Regions from separate parts of the Geodermatophilus normandii genome, predicted to be linked through region 1. Evidence: riboswitches for the same ligand, from Rfam matches in the RefSeq annotation. Region 1 holds a riboswitch; the other holds the start of a gene.

Evidence for each region. Region 1 has a riboswitch for cyclic di-AMP ahead of JD79_RS24285 (aggregation-promoting factor C-terminal-like domain-containing protein). Riboswitches for the same ligand answer to the same signal wherever they lie in the genome.
Region 2: another riboswitch for cyclic di-AMP. It lies ahead of JD79_RS24280 (LysM peptidoglycan-binding domain-containing protein); the one in region 1 lies ahead of JD79_RS24285 (aggregation-promoting factor C-terminal-like domain-containing protein).

The regions. Positions count from the first base shown of each region.
Region 1 is NZ_QGTX01000001.1:3,067,979-3,075,331, forward strand. It holds gene JD79_RS14975 (FMN-binding glutamate synthase family protein) at 1-1,545, shown strand, start outside; gene JD79_RS22720 (hypothetical protein) at 1,584-1,754, opposite strand; gene JD79_RS14980 (FMN reductase) at 1,839-2,477, opposite strand; gene JD79_RS14985 (LLM class flavin-dependent oxidoreductase) at 2,474-3,571, opposite strand; gene JD79_RS14990 (DivIVA domain-containing protein) at 3,844-4,737, shown strand; cyclic di-AMP (ydaO/yuaA leader) riboswitch at 4,889-5,048, shown strand; gene JD79_RS24285 (aggregation-promoting factor C-terminal-like domain-containing protein) at 5,284-6,252, shown strand; gene JD79_RS15000 (class I SAM-dependent methyltransferase) at 6,341-6,985, shown strand; gene JD79_RS15005 (TetR/AcrR family transcriptional regulator) at 7,021-7,353, shown strand, end outside.
Region 2 is NZ_QGTX01000001.1:2,901,952-2,909,304, reverse strand. It holds gene glgX (glycogen debranching protein GlgX) at 1-1,042, shown strand, start outside; gene treY (malto-oligosyltrehalose synthase) at 1,039-3,378, shown strand; cyclic di-AMP (ydaO/yuaA leader) riboswitch at 3,629-3,757, shown strand; gene JD79_RS24280 (LysM peptidoglycan-binding domain-containing protein) at 3,782-4,423, shown strand; gene treZ (malto-oligosyltrehalose trehalohydrolase) at 4,557-6,311, shown strand; gene JD79_RS23820 (dihydrofolate reductase family protein) at 6,311-6,724, shown strand; gene JD79_RS23815 (RibD family protein) at 6,679-7,065, shown strand; gene JD79_RS14170 (ATP-dependent DNA ligase) at 7,259-7,353, shown strand, end outside.

The sequences.
Region 1 (7,353 bases):
GGGCTGGGGGCGGTGGCGGCGGTGGCCGCCCGGGACCTGGTGCAGCGGGAGCACACCCTGCTGCGCAACTTCCCGGTGCTGGGCCACGCCCGCTACCTGCTGGAGTCGATCGGCCCGGAGCTGCGGCAGTACCTGGTGGCCGGCAACAACGAGGAACGCCCCTTCACCCGCGACCAGCGGCGCTGGGTGTACGCCTCGGCCAAGGGCGAGAACAACTACTTCGGCTTCGGCACCGACAACGACCTCGAGTACACGGCCGGCTACCCGGTCATCAACCACCGCACGTTCGGCCGGGCCGTCCCGCCGTCGCACCCGCACTCGGCCGCCGACGTGGCGCTGCCCTCGGCGAAGGTCCTCGGCGGCCCCCGGGGCCGGGCGCGGGCGTTCCGGCCGGCGTCGGCGGTCAACGTGTCGGCGATGAGCTTCGGCTCGCTGTCCGGAGCCGCCGTCGAGGCGCTCAACCGCGGCGCGGCGCTGGCGGGGTGCCTGCACAACACCGGCGAGGGCGGCCTGTCGGTGCACCACCGGCACGGCGGGGAGCTGGTGTTCCAGATCGGCACCGCGTACTTCGGCTGCCGCGACGAGGCCGGCCGCTTCGACCTCGACCGGCTCACGGACCTCGTGGCCGGCGCGCCGGTGCGGGCGCTGGAGGTCAAGCTCAGCCAGGGCGCCAAGCCCGGCCTCGGCGGCGTGCTGCCGGCGGCGAAGGTGTCGGCCGAGATCGCCGCGGCGCGCGGGGTGCCGGAGGGCGTGGACTGCGTCAGCCCGTCGCGGCACGCGGAGTTCAGCGACGTCGACAGCCTGCTCGACTGGGTGGAGCTGCTCGCCGCCGAGACCGGCCTGCCGGTGGGCATCAAGTCCGCCGTCGGCGACATGCGGTTCTGGGAAGAGCTCACCGAGCTGATGGCGACCACCGGCCGGGGCGTGGACTTCGTGACCGTCGACGGCGGCGAGGGCGGCACGGGCGCCGCGCCGCTGATCTTCACCGACTCGGTGTCCCTGCCCTTCCAGCTCGGCTTCGCCCGGGTGTACTCCGCCTTCGCCCGCCGCGGCCTGGCCGAGCAGGTCACGTTCGTCGGCGGCGGCAAGCTCGGCCTGCCCGACAACGCGGTCGTGGCCTTCGCGCTCGGCTGCGACATGGTCAACATCGCCCGCGAGGCGATGCTGGCGATCGGGTGCATCCAGGCGCAGAAGTGCCACACCGACACCTGCCCGACCGGCGTCGCCACGCAGAACGCCTGGCTGGCGCACGGGCTGGACCCGGCCCTGAAGTCCGTGCGGCTGGCCAACTACGTGGCCACGCTGCGCCGCGACCTGCTCAAGGTGGCCGAGGCGTGCGGCGTCGAGCACCCGGGGCTGATCGACACCGGCTCGGTCGAGGTGCTGACCGGGCGGACGGCGTCGACCCCGCTCGGGGAGGTCTACGGGTACGAGCCGGACTGGGGGCTGCCCTCGGCCGCCGACCGGGCCGAGATCGTCCGCATCATGACCGCCGACGCGCCCCAGGGCGGCTCGGCGACCCCGTCGGAGGACGCGGTCGGCTGACGACCCCGGGCGGGGGACCGCCCGGGGGCGCCGGCACCTCAGGCGGCGTCCGGTCCGGCGGCGATCCGGAGGGCGGCGGGCCGGCCGACCACGACCACCGGCCCGCCGCAGTTCCAGCACAGCGGGTCGGCGCTCCCGCGCTCACGGGCGTCCTGACCGCCCACCTCGCACGGCGCGCACGTCCAGATGACCTCGATCCGGTGTTCCACCGATGGCTCCCCGGTTCTCCCTCCGCGGCCACCGGCTGTTCGATGCCGGCGGGTGGGTACCCCGCTCGCCGCCGCCGAACCGGGTCAGGCCTCGCCGCGGAGGAGCTGCTCGAAGGAGGGGACGTCGGTGAACGGGTCGGCCGGGCGGGCCGACGCGGGCCGGCCGGTGACGACGTCGGCCAGCTCGCCGGCGGCGCGGGTGATCCGCCGGCCCAGCTCCAGGCTGGTGCCGGCGCTGCCGGTGCCGTCACCGCCGGCCCAGTCCTCGCTCGCCGCGAACACCGCCGTCGGCACGGGCACCGCACGCAGGTGGCTGAACAGCGGCCGCATCGCGTGCTCGAGCACCAGCGAGTGCCGGGCGGTGCCCGCGGTGGCGGCCATCAGCACCGGCTTGCCGGTGAGCGCGTCCTTCTCCAGCACGTCGACGAAGGACTTGAACAGGCCGCTGTAGGAGGCGGTGAACACCGGGGTGACGGCGATGAGCGCGTCCGCGCCGGTGACCGTCTCCACCGCCGCGCGCAGCGCCGCGTTCGGGAAGCCGGTGACGAAGGCGTCGGCGACGTCGCGGGCGTGCTCGCGCAGCTCGACGACCTCGACGGTGGCGTCCTCGCCCCGCTCGCGCAGGGCGGCCACGGTCGCCGCCGTCAGCCGGTCGGCCAGCAGCCGCGTCGACGACGGGACCGACAGGCCGGCGCTGAGGACGGCCAGGGTGCGGGTGGTCACGCGGAGACCTCCTCCGGGCTCTGCCGCCGCGCGGCGACGCGTGCGGCGTGGGTGGGGGCGTCGGGGACGTGCGCCGGCTTGAGCGCGGCGAACTCCCTGCGCAGCACCGGCACGACCTCCTCGCCGAGGACGTCGAGCTGCTCGAGCACGGTCTTCAGCGGCAGGCCGGCGTGGTCGACGAGGAACAGCTGGCGCTGGTAGTCGCCGACGTAGTCGCGGAAGCCGAGGGTGCGCTCGATGACCTGCTGCGGGCTGCCGACGGTCAGCGGCGTCTCGCGGGAGAAGTCCTCGAGCGAGGGCCCGTGGCCGTACACCGGCGCGTTGTCGAAGTAAGGGCGGAACTCCTCGACGGCGTCCTGGGAGTTCTTCCGCACGAACACCTGCCCGCCCAGGCCGACGATCGCCTGGTCGGCGCTGCCGTGGCCGTGGTGCTCGAAGCGCGAGCGGTAGAACTCCACCATCCGCTGGGTGTGCTCCTTGGGCCAGAAGATGTGGTTGGAGAAGAACCCGTCGCCGTAGTAGGCGGCCTGCTCGGCGATCTGCGGGGAGCGGATCGAGCCGTGCCAGACGAACGGCGCGACGCCGTCCAGCGGCCGCGGGGTCGAGGTGAAGCCCTGCAGCGGGGTGCGGAACCGGCCGGACCAGTCGACGACGTCCTCCTCCCACAGCCGGCGCAGCAGCGCGTAGTTCTCCACGGCGAGCGGGATGCCGTTGCGGATGTCCTGGCCGAACCAGGGGTAGACCGGGCCGGTGTTGCCGCGGCCGAGCATCAGGTCGACGCGGCCGCCGGCGAGGTGCTGCAGCATCGCGTAGTCCTCGGCGATCTTCACCGGGTCGTTGGTGGTGATCAGCGTGGTCGACGTCGACAGCTGCAGCGTCCGCGTCTGCGCCGCGACGTAGGCCAGCGTGGTGGTGGGGGAGGACGAGAAGAACGGCGGGTTGTGGTGCTCGCCCAGCGCGAAGACGTCGAGCCCGACCTCCTCGGCCTTCCTCGCGATGGTGAGGACGGCCTGGATCCGCTCCGCCTCGCTCGGCGTGCGGCCGGTCGTCGGGTCGGTCGTGATGTCGCTGACCGTGAAGATCCCGAACTGCATCTCGTCTCCAAGTGATTGAGAGCTCAACTGCTGTCCGGCGCAACCGTACCGGTGCCCTCGTTGTTCCCCGGCCGTCGTTACCTCCCCGATACCGGGTGACTGCGGGCGGTGACCGGACCGGCACGGCCGGGTCGTCCCACTCCGCACGCGCCCGAGCACGCCGGAGCGCCGGGGCGGAGCGCGGGGCGGGATGGGAGATTGTGATCACTCCCGACGGTCCGGACCGGGCCGGCGGGGGTCCGGATCGGACGGCGCACCGAGGGGGAACCGGGATGTCGCAGCGGGCAGGGGTCACGACGGGGGACGGCGGGACGGCGGGGACGGGCGGTCCGCCCGCGTCGGGCCGGCCGAGCGGGCTCGACGGCCTGCTGGGGACCGGGCCGGTGTTCACCGGCGCGGTCCGCGGCTACGACCGCACGCAGGTCGACGACTACGTGTCGTGGGCCGAGACCGAGATGCTGGTCCTGCGCCGCGAGAACGACCACCTGCTCAGTCGCTACGCCGCGGCCTCGACCGAGGTGCAGAACGCCCGCCGGCGGCTGGCCCAGCTGGTCCGCGAGCGGCAGTCCCTGCCCGGCCCCGAGGACGCCCTCGCGCTGGTGCGCCGGGCGGAGCAGGAGGCCGCCGCGCTGACCGCGGCCGCCGAGGAGGAGGCCGCACGGGTCCGCGCCGAGGCCCGCACGGAGGCCGCGGCGCGGCTGTCCGGGGTGGCCGAGATGCGGGAGGCGGTGAGGGCGCTGCGCGAGCAGACCCGCAGCGAGGCCGCCGCGGTGCTCGAGGCGGCCCGCCGCGAGGCCGCCGAGCTGGGGCGCGCGGCCGCGGCCGAGCGCGATCGGCTGGACCGGGAGGCCGCCGAGGCGCGCGCCCGGGCCGACGACGAGGCACGCGAGCGCCGGCGCCTCGCGGAGGCCGAGCTGCAGCCGCTGCGCGACGAGCGCGACGAGGCCCGCGACTGGCTCCGCCGGCTGACCGGCCAGATCGACCAGGCGCTGGCGGTGGTCGCCGGGGTGCTCCCCGACGACGTCCCCGTCCTCGCCGACAAGCGCGAGGCCGTCCGCGCCGAGGAGGCCGCCGGACCGTTCGGTGGGACCTCGCGGCCGGCCGACGTGTCCGAGGTGACACCGCTGCACGGGCCCGGCCGCACCGAGGTGGCCGCGGCCTCCTGACCAGGAGGAACGGCACGGCAGGTCCGGCGACCGCGCCGGCCGCACCAGCCGTCACGGCGGTCCCGCGCGCCCCGGGAGTTGTCACGAACCGGTAACGCCCGTACGGTGACCGGCGTCCGGCTGGTCGTCTGGTCCCCGTCCCGGGGAGCTCGGCCGGACGCCGCCGAGTCGTGTCCGTCCCGCGGACGCGAGCCGGGGACCCACCGCAGTCCTGGGGTGAATCGCGCCCGCCGAGCCGCGCTCGGTGCCGCGTAGGGCTCCTTCCCGCCCGAACCCGTCAGCTAACTCGGTAGGCGGCTCACGGAAGAACGGAGAGCCTCCGCACACCCCGCCTCCGGGCCCCCGCGGCCCGCAGGTGCAGCCGTCCGCGCGCCTCGCGCACCTCCGCGTCGTCCCGACGCCGGCTCGCCCCTGCCCGCCGCACCGGTGACGCCCTCCGCGCCGCCGGGGACCCGCCAGACGCGACACCCGTAGACCGCGCCGCGTGCGCACGCCCGGACCCGGGCGGCTGCCGCGCGCACTCTCCCTCGGAGCACCCACCCCCTCATGTCCCGCCGCACTCCCGACGCGCCCGCGACCGTCGAGCTCGCCGCCACCCCCGCCGACGCCGTCGACACCGCCACCGCCGAGACCCGCGAGCTGTCCGCCCTGGGCGGCGATCCCGCCGAGGTCCCCGCTCCCCGCGCCCGCCGCCGTTCCCGCCTCGGCCGCGCGCCGCTCGGCCACCGCCGCCCGGCCCTGCTGCTCGGTGCCGCCGCCGCCGGCGCCCTGGTCGTCGGCCTCGTCTCGACGGGCGGCCCCGCCGCCTCCGCCGGGACCGACACCGTGAGCGCCTCGGTGAGCGTCGCCGAGCAGCTGGGCATCCCCCAGCAGCCGGCCGCCGAGCGGGCCCCCGAGCCGGCCGACCTCGCCCCGCTGGAGGACGTCGCCGCCTCCCGCAGCGATCGCAGCGCCGCCGAGGCCAGCGCCGCCCAGGCCCAGGCCGCCGCGGACCAGGCCGAGCTCGACCGCCGCGCCGCCGAGGAGGCCGCCCGCGTCGCCGCCGAGCAGGAGGCCGCCCGCATCGCCGCCGAGCAGGAGGCCGCCCGGGTCGCCGCCGAGCAGCAGGCCGCCGCCGAGGCGCAGGCCGCCGCCGAGGCGCAGGCCGCCGCCGAGCGGGAGGCCGCCGCGGCGGCTGCGGCTCCGGCGCCCGCCGCCAGCAGCTCCTCGAGCTCCAGCTCCGCCCCGCGCGGCTCGTTCAAGGACTACGCGCTGAGCAAGGTCGGCAGCGCCGAGCAGTTCAGCTGCCTCGAGAGCCTGTGGGGCAAGGAGAGCGGCTGGAACCCCAACGCGCAGAACCCGACCAGCACCGCGTACGGGATCGCGCAGTTCCTCGACTCGACCTGGGCGAGCACCGGCATCGCCAAGACCTCCGACGGCTACCGCCAGATCGACGCCGGCCTGATCTACATCGACGAGCGCTACGGCTCGCCGTGCGGGGCGTGGGCGCACTCGCAGGCCACCGGCTGGTACTAGGAGGACCCTCCTGCCCCCGCGCCGCGCTCCGGCTCGGCGCGGGACCCTGCAGGAGAGCCGTTCCGGCACGACGCCGGGGGGAGGGCCGATGACCGTGCGGGTGGTGCCCGCGGGCTTCGTCCGCGCGCACACCCAGGTGCGCCGGCCCTCGCTCGTCCCCGAGGTCCGGCTGCACGTGGCCGACGACGTCGTCGCGCTGTGGGAGGCGATGGAGACCGCGGCCGGCGGCGCGGGGGAGGAGCCGCCGTTCTGGGCGGCGGCCTGGCCCGGCGGGCAGGCCCTGGCCCGCTGCCTGCTCGACGGGCCCGCGACGGTCGCCGGCCGCACGGTGCTCGACCTCGGCTCGGGCAGCGGCCTGGTGGCGATCGCCGCCGTCCTCGCCGGCGCCCGCCGGGTGCTGGCCAGCGACGTCGACCCCTTCTCGCGGACGGCGGTGGCCGTCAACGCCGGCCTCAACGGCGTCCGGGGGATCAGCGTCACCGGCGACGTGCTCGACCGCGAGCCGCCCGCCGTCGACCTCGTCGTCGCCGGGGACGTCTGCTACGACCGGGAGATGACCGGGCGGGTGCTGCCCTTCCTCGACCGGGCGCGGGCGCGCGGCTGCGAGGTGCTGGTGGGCGATCCCGGCCGGCCGTACCTCCCGCACGAGCGCCTGGAGCCGGCGGCCGTGTACGAGGTGCCGGAGACCGAGGGGCCGGGCGTGCGCCGCACCACGGTCTGGCGGCTGCCCTGACGCCGGGGGGCCCGGCGCTGGGTAGGGTCGCCGCCGTGGCCGCACCGCTCCCCGCCCCACCGGGCGGCAGCCGGGGGCGGCGGGCGCGCCGGCCCTCGGGCGACGACCGTGAGCGCGCCATCCTCGCCACCGCCGAGGACCTGCTGGAACAGCGGCCGCTGGCCGACATCTCCGTCGACGACCTGGCCCGCGGCGCCGGCATCTCCCGGCCCACCTTCTACTTCTACTTCCCGTCCAAGGACGCGGTCGTCCTGGCGCTGCTCGACCGGGTGGTCGAGGAGGCGCACGCGTCGCGCTCGGCGGCGCTGCGGCGGGCCGGCGACGACGTCCGCGCGAGCTGGCGTGCCGCCCTCGAGGCGGTCCGCAGC
Region 2 (7,353 bases), 170 kb from region 1:
CCGGCTGTCGGCGTTCTTCGACCTGGTGCACCAGGACCCGATCGTCAGCCAGGTCAAGCTGATCGCCGAGCCGTGGGACATCGGCGACGGCGGCTACCAGGTGGGCAACTTCCCCGCGCTGTGGACCGAGTGGAACGGCAAGTACCGCGACACCGTCCGCGACTTCTGGCGCGGCGAGGACGCCACCATCGGCGAGTTCGCCAGCCGCATCACCGGCTCGGCCGACCTCTACAAGCACTCCGGGCGCCGCCCGGTGGCGAGCATCAACTTCGTCACCGCGCACGACGGGTTCACCCTCAACGACCTCGTCTCCTACAACGAGAAGCACAACGAGGCCAACGGCGAGGGCAACAACGACGGCGAGAGCCACAACCGCAGCTGGAACTGCGGCGTCGAGGGCGAGACCGACGACCCCGAGGTCCTCGAGCTGCGCGCCCGGCAGCGGCGCAACTTCATCACCACCCTCATGCTCAGCCAGGGCGTGCCCATGCTGCTGCACGGTGACGAGCTCGGCCGCTCCCAGGGCGGCAACAACAACGGCTACTGCCAGGACTCCGAGCTGACCTGGATCGACTGGGAGTCCGTCGACGAGGGCCTGCTGGAGTTCACGAAGCTGGTCACCCGGCTGCGCACCGAGCACCCGACGTTCCGCCGTCGCCGGTTCTTCCACGGCCGGCCGGTCCGCCGCGAGGAGGGCGACCCGGTCCAGGACATCGCCTGGTTCACCCCCGCCGGCGAGGTCATGGCCGACGAGGACTGGGACGCCGGGTTCGCCAAGTCGCTGGCGGTGTACCTCAACGGCCACGGCATCCGGGAGACCGACGAGCGCGGCGAGGACGTCCTCGACGACTGCTTCTACCTGGCCTTCAACGCCCACCACGAGCCCATCGACTTCACCCTGCCCACCGGCGAGTACGCCGAGGGCTGGACGGTCGTCGTCGACACCGCGGAGATGGGCGAGGTCGAGCCGGTGCAGCTGAAGGCCGGCGACACGCTCTCGGTCGCCGCCCGCGCCACCGTCGTGCTGCAGGCGGCCCCGTGAGCGGGCCCGTGAGCGGGCCGCGCGACAGCCGGGAGCGGCGGCGGGCGACGCCGTCGGCCACCTACCGGCTGCAGGTGACCGCCGACTTCCCCCTCGACGACGCCGCCGCCGTGGCCGGCTACCTGGCCGACCTCGGCGTCAGCCACGCCTACTCCTCTCCCCTGCTGCGCTCGGCGGCGGGCAGCACGCACGGCTACGACACCGTCGACCACGCGCACGTCGACGAGTCGCGCGGCGGGCAGGAGGGCCTCGACCGGTTCGTCGCCGCGCTGCACCAGCACGGCCTGGGCCTGGTCCTCGACCTGGTCCCCAACCACATGGGCGTGGCCGACCCGACCGAGGCGCCCTGGTGGTGGGACGTGCTGCAGCACGGCCGCGAGAGCGCGCACGCCTCGGCGTTCGACGTCGACTGGGACTTCGGCGGCGGCCGGATCCGCATCCCGGTGCTCGGGTCGGCCGACGACGTCGAGAAGCTCGAGGTCGTGGACGGCGAGCTGCGGTACTACGACAACCGCTTCCCCCTCGCCCCCGGCACCGGGCAGGGGACGCCGCAGGAGGTGCACGACCGGCAGCACTACGAGCTGGTCGACTGGCGACGCGCCGACGCCGACCTCAACTACCGGAGGTTCTTCGCGATCAACACCCTCGCCGGGCTCCGGGTGGAGGACCCCGCGGTCTTCGACGCCACCCACGAGCTGGTGCTGCGGCTGGTGGAGCAGGGCGCCGTCGACGGGCTGCGGATCGACCACCCCGACGGCCTCGCCGACCCGAAGGGCTACCTCGACCGGCTGGCCGAGGCCTCCGGCGGCCGGTGGACGGTCGTCGAGAAGATCCTCGAGCCCGGCGAGGACCTGCCCGGCAGCTGGCGGTGCGCCGGCACCACCGGCTACGACGCGCTGGCCGAGGTCGACGACGTGCTGGTCGACCCGGCCGGCGAGGCGGCGCTCACCGCGCTGGACACCGAGCTGTCGGGGCGGCCGGTCGACTACGCGCAGCTGGTCCACGACTGCAAGCGCGAGGTCACCGACGGGATCCTCGGCTCGGAGGTCGCCCGGCTGGTACGGGTGATCGGCGACCTGCCCGGCGTCGACCGGGAGCGGCAGACCGAGGCGCTGGCCGAGCTGCTGGCCACCTTCGACGTCTACCGCAGCTACCTGCCCGACGGCCGCGAGCACCTCGACACCGCGGTGTCCGAGGTCCGCGACCGCCGGCCCGACCTGGTCGCCGCCGTCGACGCGCTGCACCCGGTGCTGGCGCAGGCCGGCACCGAGGCGGCCACCCGCTTCGAGCAGACCAGCGGCCCGGTGATGGCCAAGGGCGTCGAGGACAGCGCGTACTACCGGTGGGCGCGGTTCGTGGTCCTCAACGAGGTCGGCGGCGACCCGGCGCGCTTCGGCTCCACGGTCGAGGAGTTCCACGAGGCGCAGACCCGGCGGCTGGAGCGCAAGCCGGCGTCGATGACGACGCTCACCACGCACGACACCAAGCGCAGCGAGGACACCCGGGCGCGCCTGGCCGTGCTCGCCGAGGTGCCGACCGAGTGGGCCGGACTGGTCCGCGGCTGGCTGTCCCGCCACCCGCTGGCCGACCGGCCGCTGGCGCACCTGGTGTGGCAGAACCTGGTGGGCGCCTGGCCGCTGTCGCGCGAGCGGGCGCACGCCTACGCCGAGAAGGCCGCCCGCGAGGCCGGCCTGTCGACGACGTGGACCGACGTCGACGAGGCGTTCGAGACCGAGCTGCACGCGATGGTCGACGCCGCCTTCGACGACGCGACGACGAACGCCGAGATCGAGCAGTTCGTCGCGCGGATCGGCCCCGCCGGCCGGTCCAACGCGCTGGCGCAGAAGCTGGTGCAGCTGACGATGCCCGGCGTCCCCGACGTCTACCAGGGCACCGAGCTCGAGGACCGCTCGCTGGTCGACCCCGACAACCGCCGCCCCGTCGACTACGACGAGCGCCGGGCGCTGCTGGCCCGCCTCGACGGGGGCTGGGTGCCGGACGTCGACGAGACGGGCGCGGCGAAGCTGCTCGTCGTCTCGCGGGCGCTGCGGCTGCGCCGGGACTCCCCGGAGCTGTTCACCGGGTACGCGCCGGTCGAGGCCACCGGGTCCGCCGCCGGCTCGGTCGTCGCGTTCGACCGGGGCGGCGCGGTGACGGTCGCGACCCGCCTGCCGGTCGCGCTGGCCGCGACCGGGTGGGGCGACACGGCGCTCGCGCTGCCCACCGGCGCCTGGCGGGACCTGCTCACCGGCACGCGGGTGGTCTCCGACGTCGGGGGCCTGCCCGTCGGCGACCTGCTGTCCCGGCTGCCCGTGGCGCTGCTCGTCCGCGAGTGAGACGGAGGTCACACCGCCGCGGGGGGCACTCCTCCGCGGCGGTGTGACCAGGCGTTCCTCCCGGGACCGTCCGCCGCGGGCGGTGGGGCGGGAGTCGACTCCCGGGGCTGGAGGAGACGTCTCGTGACCCGGCCGTTACGTTGTCCCGGCGTCCGCGCGACAAGCCGGCGGACGCCGGAGCCGGCCCGCCGAACCCCGTCCACCGGGCTCCGTACCTCCCAGCACAGCCAGGACGGGGATGGGGGAACCACTTCGGCGTCTGCCGCCGCGACACGGGGGCCGGGTGCAGACGTCTCGGGGTGAAGCCGCACGCGTGCGGCCGGGGCACCGATCGCTCCGAACCCGACAGCTCACCTCGTAGGCGGCGGATCGGAGATCCGTCATGCGCACGTCCTCCTCTCCCATGCCCGCGGCCGGCCGCCAGCAGCGCGCGTCCCGCCTGGTCCGCCGGACGGTCCTCACCGCCGGCGCGGCCGCCCTCTCCGTCGGGGTGCTCGCCGCCCCGGCCTCGGCCGCCGCCCCCAACGACTGGGACGCCGTCGCCCAGTGCGAGTCCAGCGGCAACTGGTCGATCAACACCGGCAACGGCTACTACGGCGGCCTGCAGTTCTCCCTGTCCTCGTGGGCCGCGGCCGGCGGCACCCAGTACGCGGCGCGGCCGGACCTGGCCACCAAGGCCCAGCAGATCGCGGCGGCCGAGGTGCTGCTGGACATGCAGGGCCCCGGGGCCTGGCCGACCTGCGGCAAGGCGCTGGACCCGTCCGCACCCGAGGCCGGCGCCCCGGCTCCCGCCCCGGCTCCCGCCCGGCTCCCGCCCCGGCTCCGGCCCGGCCCGGCTCCCGCCCCGGCCCCGGCTCCGGCCGCCGCCCCGGCGGCTGCCGAGGCGTCCGGCGACACCCACACGGTCCGGCGCGGGGAGACCCTCCGCAAGATCGCCCGGGCCGAGGGCGTCGAGGGCGGCTGGCGCGCCCTGTGGGCGGCCAACCGCGACGAGGTCCGCAACCCCAACCGGATCTTCGTCGGGCAGGTCCTGCACCTGCCGTGACTCCACGGTGGCCGGGGAGCACGCCTCCCCGGCCACCACCGGGGTCTACCGGCTCCGGTCCGCCGTCACGGTTGACCGGGCCTGCTGGGGGCAAGACGGTGCGGTCACCCCGCACACCCCTGGAGGCCCCCGCATGTCCGCACCCGTCGAGTTCGCCGTCTGGGCGCCCGTGCCCGAGCGCGTGCGCCTGCAGGTCGACGGCGCGGTGCACGACATGCGCCGCGACGACGACGGCTGGTGGCGCGCCGAGGTCGAGGCCTCCCCCGAGGCCGACTACGGCTACCTGCTCGGCGACGACGACACCCCGCGCCCGGACCCGCGCTCGCGGCGGCAGCCCGACGGCGTGCACGGTCTCTCCCGCCGGTTCGACCCGGCCGCGTACTCGTGGGGCGACGGCGCCTGGACCGGGCGCCCGCTGGCCGGCGGCGTCGTCTACGAGATGCACGTCGGCACGTTCACGCCCGAGGGCACCCTCGACGCCGCGATCGACCGGCTCGGCCACCTCGCCGACCTCGGCGTCGCGTTCGTCGAGCTGCTGCCGGTCAACGGCTTCGACGGCACGCACAACTGGGGCTACGACGGCGTCCTCTGGTACACGGTGCAGGAGAGCTACGGCGGGCCCGCCGCCTACCAGCGCTTCGTCGACGCCTGTCACCAGCGCGGCCTCGGGGTGATCCAGGACGTCGTCTACAACCACCTCGGCCCGTCGGGGAACTACCTCCCGCTCTTCATGCCCGTCTTCAGCGAGGGCGGGCCGAACCCGTGGGGCTCCTCGATCAACCTGTCCGGCCCGGACTCCGACGAGGTCCGCCGGTACATCCTCGACAACGCGCTCATGTGGCTGCGCGACATGCACGTCGACGGGCTGCGGCTCGACGCCGTGCACGCGCTGGTCGACGAGCGGGCGACCCACGTGCTGGAGGAGATGGCCCAGGAGGTCGACCGGCTGTCGGTCGCCGAGGGCCGGCCGCTGACGCTCGTCGCCGAGAGCGACCTCAACGACCCGCACCTGGTGACCCCCCGCGAGGCCAACGGCACGGGCATCCACGCGCAGTGGAGCGACGACTTCCACCACGCGGTCTTCGCGACGCTCACCGGCGAGGCCTCCGGCTACTACGCCGACTTCGCCGAGGCCGGGCTCTCGGGGGTGGCCAAGACCCTCACCGGGGCCTACTTCCACGACGGGTCGTGGTCGAGCTTCCGGCGGCGGCACCACGGGCGGCCGGTCGACACCGGGCGGCTGCCGGGGTGGAAGTTCCTCGGCTACCTGCAGGACCACGACCAGATCGGCAACCGCGCCGTCGGCGACCGCGTCTCGGCGACCCTCTCCCCCGGCCTGCTCAGCGTCGGCGCGACCCTCGTGCTGACCAGCCCGTTCACGCCGATGCTGTTCATGGGCGAGGAGTGGGGTGCCTCGACGCCGTGGCAGTTCTTCACCAGCCACACCGACCCCGAGATCGGCCGCGCGACGGCGGTGGGGCGCAAGGCGGAGTTCGCCGAGCACGGCTGGGACGCCGACGAGGTGCCCGACCCGCAGGACCCGGAGACCTTCCGCCGGTCGAAGCTGGACTGGTCGGAGGTGGAGCGGGAGCCGCACGCGGGGCTGCTCGCCGTCCACCGGCGGCTGATGGCCCTGCGCCGGGAGCAGCCGGACCTGGTCGACCCCGACCTGTCCGCGGTCGAGGTCGGCTGGGACGACGAGGACCGCGTGCTCGTGGTGCACCGTGGCTCGCTGCGGGTGGTGGCCAACCTGTCCGGGGAGGAGCAGGAGGTCGAGCTGGACCGGCCCGCCACCGGGGTGCTGTTCGCGACCGCCGAGGACGAGCCGTCGCTGTCCGGGACCTCGGTGACCGTGCCGGCCGAGAGCGCGGCCGTCGTCACCACCTGATGCGCCGGCTGCACCCGTCGCCGGTCGGCGACCTGACCGACGGTGACCTGACCGACGGTGACCTGACCGACGACGACCTGGCGGAGGCCTACCGGCTGCCGCCCGGGCGCTCCTTCCGCGTCGACTTCGTCGCCTCGCTCGACGGCGCGGTCACGGTGGACGGCGTCAGCGCGGGGCTCGGCTCGCCCGGCGACCGGCGGGTGTTCACGACGCTGCGCGCGCTGGCCGACGTCGTCCTGGTCGGGCACGGGACGGCGGCCGGCGAGGGCTACCGGCCGGTGACCGCGGACTCCGCGGTGGGGCGGCGGCGCGCCGAGCTGGGGCGCGCCCCGAGCTGCCGGTCGCGGTGGTGTCGCGGCGGGCGTCGATGGCGCCCGGCGACCGGCTCGCGCAGGCGCCGACGCTGCTGGTGACCTGTGCCGCCGCCGACCCCGGTCGCCGCGCCGCGCTGGCCGACGCCGGCGTCGAGGTCCTGGTGTGCGGGGACGCCGACGTGGACCTGCCGCTGGCGGTGGACGTCCTCGCCGGGCGCGGGCTGGGGCAGGTGCTGTGCGAGGGCGGCCCGTCGCTGCTGACGGCGGCACTGGACGCGGGCGTCGTCGACGAGCTCGACCTCACCGTCTCCCCCGCCCTCGTCGGCGGGCAGGCGCGGCTGCTGGACCGGGCGCTGCGCGACGTCGTCCGCCCGCGGCTGGTCCAGGTGCTCGAGGAGGACGGCGTCCTCTTCACCCGCTACGCCGTCGGGCCGAGCTGAGCGCCGAGCGCGGCGGGTCCTCGTGATCACCACGCGTCCACGGTGGTCCGGGCCGGTGCGGGTGCCGCCGTGGGACGGGTTCCCGCCCGGCGGGCCGCGCCGGGGACGGGTCCGGTCACCCGATCCGGGCGGGCGTCGCGGCAGGGGCGCGTTCGGCCGCTGCGGATCGGCGCCTGCTGCTTGACTGGACGGCATGGACCTGCCCGTGCTGCCACCGGTCAAGCCGATGCTGGCGAAGGCCACCACGAGGCTGCCCACCGGCGACGGCCTGTTCTACGAGCCCAAGTG